Regions from separate parts of the Streptomyces mauvecolor genome, predicted to be linked through region 4. Evidence: riboswitches for the same ligand, from Rfam matches in the RefSeq annotation. Region 4 holds a riboswitch; each other region holds the start of a gene.
The links. A riboswitch is a leader RNA that binds a small molecule or an ion and turns the genes downstream of it on or off. The one in region 4 is predicted to bind cobalamin.
Positions count from the first base shown of each region.

Region 1 (2,194 bases), on a different contig from region 4:
GAGGAGTGGACCGTGTGGCCGGGCTCGGCCGTCTGGTTGGCGGTGCGGTTGGAGGCGTCCTTGAACGTCATCCACCCGTTGCCGGTCTGCGCGAGGGTGCGCATCATGCGGCCGTACAGGTCGCGGGCCGGCATGGTCTTCTGGGCGAGCCCGGCGGCCTCGGCCTTGCGGTAGGCGGCGTCGAACTCCTCGCCCCACAGGTCGACGAGCTCGGGCACGTCGGCCGGCGAGAACAGCGACCACTGGCCGTCGGCGTCGACCCGGCGCATGAACTCGTCGGGGATCCAGTGCGCGAGGTTCAGGTTGTGCGTACGCCGCTGGTCCTCACCGGTGTTGTCGCGCAGCTCCAGGAACTCCTCGATGTCGGAGTGCCAGGTCTCCAGGTACACCGCGGCCGCGCCCTTGCGCCGGCCGCCCTGGTTGACCGCGGCCACCGACGCGTCGAGGGTCTTCAGGAACGGGACGATGCCGTTGGAGTGGCCGTTGGTGCCCCGGATCAGCGAACCGCGGCCACGGATGCGGGAGTACGAGAGGCCGATGCCGCCCGCGTGCTTCGAGAGGCGTGCCACCTGGTGGTAGCGGTCGTAGATCGAGTCGAGCTCGTCCAGCGGCGAGTCGAGCAGGTAGCAGGACGACATCTGGGGGTGCCGGGTGCCGGAGTTGAAGAGCGTCGGGGAGGACGGCAGGTAGTCCAGGCGGCTCATCAGGCCGTACAGGGACGCCACTTCGTCCAGGGCGCGGACCGACTCGTCCTCGGCGAGGCCGGACGCCACGCGCAGCATGAAGTGCTGGGGGGTCTCGACGACCTTGCGGGTGATCGGGTGGCGCAGCAGGTAGCGGGAGTAGAGGGTGCGCAGGCCGAAGTAGCCGAAGCGGTCGTCGGCGCCGTCGGCGAGGGCGGCGTCCACCAGCGCGTCGAGGCGGGCGGCGTGGGCGTCGACGAACTCGGCGGTGCGGTCGGCGATCAGGCCCTCGCGGTGGCCGACGGCGACCGAGGCGGAGAACGAGACCGCGCCCTGGGTCGCGGCCTCTTCGGCGATGGTGATGGTCAGGAGGCGGGCGGCGAGGCGGGAGTACGCCGGGTCCTCGGAGATGAGCCCCGCGGCCGCCTCGGTGGCCAGCTCGCGCAGCTCGGCCTCGTCGGAACGGGCGTTGCGGCCCCGCAGCGCGGCGGCGGCGACCCGGCCGGGGTCGGTGTCCGCGAGGTCGGCGGTGAGATCGGTCAGGGTCCGCAGCAACGCGGTCCCCGGGGCATCCGCCAGCTCTTCGGTGATCGCTGAAGCGGGATCCGCAGGGGCGATGGTCACGTGGGGGGCACTCCCTCGCTCGGCACGGGGCCCTTCGGAGGGAGGCGTCGGCGCGCGTCGGGGCAGCCCGAGCGCGTCGTCCACCGGCCCAACCGCGAGGCCCGGACGTCTGGCATCCGGTTCGGTCGACCCGGACGCGCCATCGGCAGGTCATCGGACTCGACCGGCACAAAGACGTACAGGTCATACCGTTGCGGGACAGTTCCGGATTCGAACCGGATTCCCCTGCGGCGACAGCGAGGACGAGCATACATGTGGGGGGCTCCGGATGCGGCAGCCCCCACATGTTGTGTCAGCCGCGATGTGGCGCTCCTGTGACGTACCTCTCCGCTATCGTCGGAGACAGCACCGTCGAGGAAGGTGAGCGAGGCATGACCGTGATGGCCGACCGCCCCCACATGCTGCCCGACGAATTCGAGGCTCTGGCGCGCATAGCAGCCCGCGAGAGGGAGGGAACGCGGCTCGAATTCATCAACGGGGTCATCAGGAGCAAGGCCATCCCGGACGGCGATCACAACCGGATCATTCAGTGGCTGCTCAAGGTCTGCATGCAGGCTCGGCCTGACGACCTCTTCCTGCACCCGGGACAGGGGATCAAGGCGGAGGAATACCGGACGGGGCGCGCCATCCCCGATGCGGTGCTGGCTCATCCGGATGCCTTCGTCGGGCAGGGCGATTGGGTCGACCCGGACCCCATTCTCATGGTGGTCGAGGTGACCTCGTGGGACTCGGACACTCACCGGCGGGACCACGTCGAGAAGCCTCAGGCCTATGCGGAGACGGGCATTCCCGTATACCTGCTGATCGACCGGGCCAAGTGCGAGATCTCCGTCTACAGCGAGCCCGAAGGCCGCCGGTACGCGAACGTGCGCACGCTGCCCTTCGGC
Region 1 is NZ_BAAASQ010000021.1:271,568-273,761, forward strand. Features, by position in the region: gene ABD346_RS26620 (ribonucleoside-diphosphate reductase subunit alpha) at 1-1,307, opposite strand, end outside; cobalamin riboswitch at 1,435-1,563, opposite strand; partial or broken gene ABD346_RS26625 (Uma2 family endonuclease) at 1,679-2,194, shown strand, end outside.
Region 1: another riboswitch for cobalamin. It lies ahead of ABD346_RS26620 (ribonucleoside-diphosphate reductase subunit alpha); the one in region 4 lies ahead of nicT (Nickel transporter NicT).

Region 2 (2,194 bases), on a different contig from region 4:
GGGCATCGCCGCGATGCTGGCCACCCGGCTGACGTACCGGCTCAACCGGAACACCGACGAGAAGGCCACCGCCAAGGGCTACCGCGCGGGCCAGATCGCCTCGGCCGGCCTCGTCTCGCTCGCCCACGGCACCAACGACGCCCAGAAGACGATGGGCATCATCACCCTCGCCCTGGTCACCGGCGGTGTGCTGCACCCGGGCGCGAACCCCCCGCTGTGGGTCATCGTCTCGGCCGGTCTGGCCATCGCGATGGGCACCTACCTCGGCGGCTGGCGCATCATCCGCACCATGGGCAAGGGCCTGACCGAGCTGCGCCCGCCGCAGGGCTTCGCCGCCCAGACCGGCGCCGCCACCGTCATCCTGGCCTCCTCGCACATCGGCTTCTCGCTCTCCACCACCCAGGTCTGCTCGGGCTCCGTCATGGGCGCGGGCATCGGCCGCAAGGGCGGCGTGGTCCGCTGGTCCACCGCCTCCCGGATGGCCGTCGCCTGGATTCTCACGCTGCCGGCCGCCGGACTCGTGGGCGCGGGTGCGGAGTTCCTCACCAAGCAGGGCACCTGGGGCATCGTCGCCGTCGCGATCCTCCTGGTCGCCGGTTCGGGCACCATCTGGAAGCTGTCGCGCCGCCAGCCGGTCGACCACCACAACGTCACCGCCGACGAGACCGGCGAGGCCTCCGCGGCCGAGCCCGCCGGTGTCGTCACCACCGCGATCGCCGCGGTCACCCCGCCGCCGACCGCGGCGGCCGCCGCGGCCATCGACCTCAAGGCCACGATCCAGGCCCCGGCCCCGGCGGCCCCTGCCGACCCGCCCACCCCGGCGACGGTCTGACCCGGTTCTCCGGCACAGCTAAGGAATCCTCATGCACATCGACTGGGCAGCTCTCGGCTCCGTCTTCGGCGTCAGCCTCGTGGTGACCGTCGGCCTGGTGGGCCTGTTCACCCTCGGCATCGTCGGCCTCACCAAGCACGAGGCCGCGGCATCCGGCACCGGCAATGTGGCGCTGGCCCGCACCGGCGCGTACGTCTGCTTCGCGGCCTGCGCGGCGGCCGTCGCGTACGGGATCTATCTGATCGTCGCCTGACCCACGGACATCACCCGAACCGCCCTCCGGCCCGCGCCGGAGGGCGGTTCCGTGTGGCGCCGCGCACTCTCTCGCGCCGCAGGTCAACGGCAAGTTGACGGGTGTTCTCGCAGCGTGGTGGACTGCACCGGCCAGCTACGGCGGCAGAAGAGGAAGCCGGTGCGAATCCGGCGCGGTCCCGCCACTGTCACCGGGGAGTGATCCCCGCGAGCCAGGAACTCTCACCGCCGGTCACGTCGAACCAGGGCGCGGACACCCTGAGTGAGGACATACCGCCATGCGCGCCTGCCCGTCGAGACATTCCGGCCCTTCCCGCGACGCCCTGACGGGCTGAGCGGATGCGGGCCGATCGCACCTTCGCCTACGGCGCCACGGCCGGACTCCTCGGCGACCTCCTGCTCGGCGATCCGCGCCGCGGCCATCCGGTCGCCGCGTTCGGACGCGCCGCCGGCGCCGTCGAACGCGTCCTGTGGCGCGACCACCGCGGCCGGGGCGCACTGCACACCCTGGTGTGCGCGGGCGGCGCCGCGGGCGCTGCCGTCCTCCTTTCCCGTGCCGTACGGGGCCGTCCCGCCGCATCCGTCGCGCTGACCGCCGCCGCCACCTGGACGGTGGTGGGCGGCACGTCGCTCGGCCGTGAGGCGCGGGCCATCGGCGGCGCGCTGGCCGCGGGCGACGTCGAGGTGGCCCGGGAACGCCTGCCGCACCTGTGCGGGCGCGACCCGCAGTCCCTGGACGCGGACGGCATCGCGCGGGCCGTCGTCGAGTCGGTCGCCGAGAACACCTCGGACGCGGTCGTCGGCGCCCTGGTGTGGGGCGCGCTCGCGGGCGTGCCGGGCCTGGTGGGCTTCCGGGCGGTCAACACGCTGGACGCGATGGTCGGGCACAAGTCGGCCAGATACCGCAGGTACGGCTGGGCCTCGGCGCGCCTGGACGACGTGGCGGGCTGGCCGGGCGCCCGCCTCACCGCGGTCCTCGCGGCGCTGGCGGGCCCGGACACCAGGGGCGCGGTACGGGCCTGGCGCGCCGATGCCGGCCGGCACCCGAGCCCCAACGCGGGCCCGGTCGAGGCCGCGTTCGCGGGGGCGCTGGGTGTACGGCTCGGGGGC
Region 2 is NZ_BAAASQ010000007.1:58,416-60,609, forward strand. Features, by position in the region: gene ABD346_RS07100 (inorganic phosphate transporter) at 1-832, shown strand, start outside; gene ABD346_RS07105 (hypothetical protein) at 864-1,085, shown strand; cobalamin riboswitch at 1,187-1,325, shown strand; gene ABD346_RS07110 (cobalamin biosynthesis protein) at 1,424-2,194, shown strand, end outside.
Region 2: another riboswitch for cobalamin. It lies ahead of ABD346_RS07110 (cobalamin biosynthesis protein); the one in region 4 lies ahead of nicT (Nickel transporter NicT).

Region 3 (2,194 bases), 110 kb from region 4:
CGCGTCTCCGCCGGTGCGCCGCAGCAGGTGCCGGACGTCGGACCGGGAAGGTTCGGTGCTCGTCGCCGCCGTGATCAAGTCCGCGACGTCCTCCTCGCGCAGCGGCCCCAGGGGCAACGACCTTCCCCGGCGCAGCAGTTGAGCCCGCGCCCAGGAACGGTCCTGCCATGCCGTGTCGTCGTCACGTGCCGTGGCCAGGAGCACGACCGCGGTGGTGCGCGCGCTGTCGGCCAGCTCCAACAGCAGCCGCAGGGACGACGCGTCGGCGGCGTGCGCGTCGTCGAGGACCAGGAGCAGTGGCCGGTTCTGCGCCGCCGTCGCGAGCACCTCGGCCACATCTCCGGTCAACCGCAGCCGCGCCGCCTCGGGGTCGGTCCGGCCCCCGGAGCCCGCCCCGGCCCCCGACACCAGCGCCCGCAGCGGCGGCGACCCGCTCACCAGGCGGCCGCACCGCACATCGTCGGAGACGAGTTCGCGCAGCAGCCGCGACCAGGGCCACAGGGCCCGCCCGGTGGGGCCCGGCGGGCACCACGTCCACAGCGTGCGGAACCCGTCGGCGTGTGCGACGGCCTCCTCCGCGGTCCGCGTCTTGCCCACGCCGGCCGCGCCGGTCAGCGACACCAGCCCTCCCCGGCCCGCCGCCGCGCTCGCCAGCGCGTCTTTCAGCTCACGCAGCACGTCCTCGCGCCCGACAAACGGATAACCCGCCACGATGCCCGCCTCGTCCGTCCCATCGCCGCTTCGAGAGTGCTCCTCCCTTCGAGCGTAGGCAGCCGGGGCCCGGAGCGCGAGGCGCCGCGTGCGCCGACTCACCGTCCGGCATGCGGAAACGCGGTTTCCCGGTCGCCGGTCGAGCGCATAGGGTGCGGATGCAGCTGGTTCGCCCCGTCCGCCAGGCGGGATGCGTCGCAAGAGGGAACCCGGTGGGAATCCGGGACTGCCCCGCAGCGGTGAGCGGGAACGACCGCCGTCATACGCACTGGGCCCGGCCGGGTCTGGGAAGCGACGGCCAGTAGATGCCTCAAAGAGCACGAGGCGTGCCCGCGAGTCCGAAGACCTGCCACTGCCCGTGTGCGACCGATCGCGCGCGGAGATCCCGGTGACCTCGAGGGCGGGTCGGCGTACGCACCAGCGGCAACGGCACACACGCCGTGGCCCCGGTCCGTCGTTCCTCCGCGCCTTCGTCCCGTTCCGGGGTCCGCTCCACCGAAGAGCTCGCGAAGGAGAGTCTCGTGACCAAGTCCGCAGCCGCGGCAGCACGCGCCACCGTGTACGGCTACCCCCGCCAAGGCCCGAACCGGGAACTGAAGAAGGCGATCGAGGGCTACTGGAAGGGCCGTGTCGGCGCCCCCGAGCTCCGGCGGACCGCCGCCGAACTGCGGGCGGCCACCTGGCGGCAGCTCGCCGAGGCCGGCGTCCACGAGGTGCCGACCGGCGACTTCTCGTACTACGACCACGTCCTGGACACCAGCGTCATGGTGGGCGCCGTGCCCGGCCGCCACCGCGAGGCCGTCGCGGCCGATGCCCTGGACGGCTACTTCGCGATGGCGCGCGGCACCCAGGACGTGGCGCCGCTCGAAATGACCAAGTGGTTCGACACCAACTACCACTATCTGGTACCGGAGTTGGGGCCGGACACCGTCTTTTCCGCCGACTCCTCCAAGCAGGTCGGAGAGTTCGGGGAGGCCCTCGCGCTCGGGCTCGCCGCGCGTCCCGTGCTCGTGGGTCCGGTGACCTATCTGCTGCTCGCCAAGCCCGCGCCCGGCGTGGCCGCCGACTTCGAGCCGTTGACCCTGCTCGACCGGCTCCTTCCGGTGTACGCGCGGGTGCTGGCCGATCTGCGGGCGGCCGGGGCCCAGTGGGTGCAGCTGGACGAGCCCGCGCTCGTCCAGGACCGCACCCCCGCCGAACTGAACGCCGTCGCCCGCTCCTACCGCGAACTCGGCGCGCTCACCGACCGCCCCAAGCTCCTGGTCGCCTCGTACTTCGACCGGCTCGGTGAGGCCCTGCCGGTCCTCGCCAAGGCGCCGGTCGACGGGCTCGCCCTGGACTTCACCGGCCCCGCGGCCGCCAACCTCGACGACCTCGCCGCGGTCGGCGGCCTGCCCGGCAAGCGGCTCGTCGCGGGGGTCGTGGACGGGCGCAACGTGTGGATCAACGACCTGGAGAAGTCGCTGTCCACCCTGGGCACGCT
Region 3 is NZ_BAAASQ010000004.1:252,373-254,566, forward strand. Features, by position in the region: gene ABD346_RS04295 (ATP-binding protein) at 1-711, opposite strand, end outside; cobalamin riboswitch at 859-1,079, shown strand; gene metE (5-methyltetrahydropteroyltriglutamate--homocysteine S-methyltransferase) at 1,233-2,194, shown strand, end outside.
Region 3: another riboswitch for cobalamin. It lies ahead of metE (5-methyltetrahydropteroyltriglutamate--homocysteine S-methyltransferase); the one in region 4 lies ahead of nicT (Nickel transporter NicT).

Region 4 (2,194 bases):
GCGATCCGCCCCCAAAGCCCGGCTGGCCAGGGCCGATTGTCAGTGCCCCCCAGTAAAATTGAAGCAGTAAGTGAGGGTTCCCGACTGCCCAGGAGGATGCCCATGACCGCTGCCGTACTCACCTCGCACGCCCCGAAACAGTTGTCCCTCAAGACCCTTCACAAGGTGCCGCTCCCCGCCGGGCGTCCGCGCGTGTGGTACGAGTCCCACAACCGGCGTCTGAAGGCCATGCGCCTGGCCATCGCCCTGCTCGACACGGGGGTGTACCGGCCGGAGCAGGCGCCGGACCGCACGATACGCACCGTGGCCGCGCTCATCGGAGTGCACCCGCCGTCGGAGACGACCTGCCGGATGGTGCGCGCGCTGATCTACGACGGGCGCTGAGCAGTACCTGCGTCCCGGCCCGGGTCACGCCTTCGGGAAGCCGCAGGCGTGCCCCGGGCCGTTCTTCAACTCCGTGCGTCCGCGCCGTACTCCGCCCCGTACTCGTCGAGGAGGCGCGCGGTCGCCTCGTCGACCACCCGGTAGCGCACCACCCGCCCCTCCTTCTCACCGGCGACCGCTCCGGCCGCCCGCAGCAGCCGCAGGGCCTGCGAGACGGCCGGGTCGCGCATGCCCGTCGCCACCGCCAGATCGGAGACGGCGAGCGGGCCCGCCCGGTGCAGGGCGAGCAGCAGCGCGAGCCGGTTGGGGTCGGCGAGCAGGGAGAACCGGTCGGCCCAGGCCCGTACCCGGCCGGGGTCGCCGATCGCCGCGATGGCGTCGCAGACCCGGTGGCCGTCGATGGTGCGGTGGCCGGCGCGCTCGGCGGGAACGAGATGCATGCGCGCATTTTCGCAGGGCCGTGCCCACGTGGCCCGTGTGATCTTCGATACCTGCACAGGTGTGCAGCTGGGCAGGCAACTTCCCAGCGTCTAGGGTGACGTCGCCGTGGTGTTCGGGAAGACCGGTGCGAAACCGGAGCGGCCCTCGCCACTGTGATCGGGTTCCCCGGGTTCCGGGGAGCCGCCGTCCCCTCGCGACGCCACTGGCCAGGATCCACCTGCCCGGGAAGGCCGGGACCAAGGCACCCGCCCGTCAGCCAGGAGACCGGCCGCGGCATCTCACGAAGTGATCCACGAGGTGCTGGAGCGTGACCCGCATGACCCTGCCCGTTCGCACGTCCCCCGAGACGGGCGCCGCCGCCGTGCCGTCCTTCCACTGGCGGCGCGAGGACACCGTCCGCACCGCCGTCCTGCTCGCGGTGATAGCCGCCCTCCATGTCGTCGCCTTCGGCGTCCTGTTCCTGCTCGTGGCCCCCGAGCACTACGCGGTCGGCACCAAGACGTACGGCATCGGCCTCGGCATCACCGCCTACACCCTCGGCATGCGGCACGCCTTCGACGCCGACCACATCGCGGCCATCGACAACACCACCCGCAAGCTGATGGCCGACGGCAAGCGTCCGGTGTCCGTCGGCTTCTGGTTCGCGCTCGGCCACTCCAGCGTCGTCGTGGTCATGGCGGGCCTGGTGGCCGGCGGCGCCCACCTCGCGGGCACCCTGATGGACGAGGACTCCAGCGCCCACCAGGTGATGGGCGTGGTCGGAACCACCGCTTCCGGCTCCTTCCTCTATCTGATCGCCGCCCTCAACCTGGTCGCCCTGTTCGGCATCCTGAAGGTGTTTCGGGCGATGCGCGCCGGTGCGTACGACGAGAAGGAACTCGAAGCGCACCTGGACTCGCGGGGCTTCATGAACCGCATCCTGGGCCGCTTCACCAAATCCATCTCGCGGCCCGGCCAGATGTACCCGCTCGGCTTCCTCTTCGGCCTCGGCTTCGACACCGCGACCGAGGTCACCCTGATGGTGATGGCCGGCACCGGCGCCGCCGCCGGACTTCCCTGGTACGCGATCCTGTGCCTGCCGCTGCTGTTCGCGGCCGGGATGAGCCTGTTCGACACGCTGGACGGCACGTTCATGAACTTCGCCTACCAGTGGGCGTTCTCGAACCCGGTCCGCAAGGTCTACTACAACCTCACCATCACCGGCCTCTCGATCGCGGTGGCCTTCTTCATCGGCACCATCGAACTGGTCGGCGTCCTGCACGAGAAGCTCGACCTCACCGACCCGGTCAGCGGCTGGATCGCGGACCTGAACCTGGACAACGTCGGCTTCGTCATCGTCGGCCTGTTCGTGGTGGTGTGGGCGGCGGCG
Region 4 is NZ_BAAASQ010000004.1:366,667-368,860, forward strand. Features, by position in the region: gene ABD346_RS04770 (hypothetical protein) at 103-384, shown strand; gene ABD346_RS04775 (ArsR/SmtB family transcription factor) at 450-824, opposite strand; cobalamin riboswitch at 915-1,112, shown strand; gene nicT (Nickel transporter NicT) at 1,142-2,194, shown strand, end outside.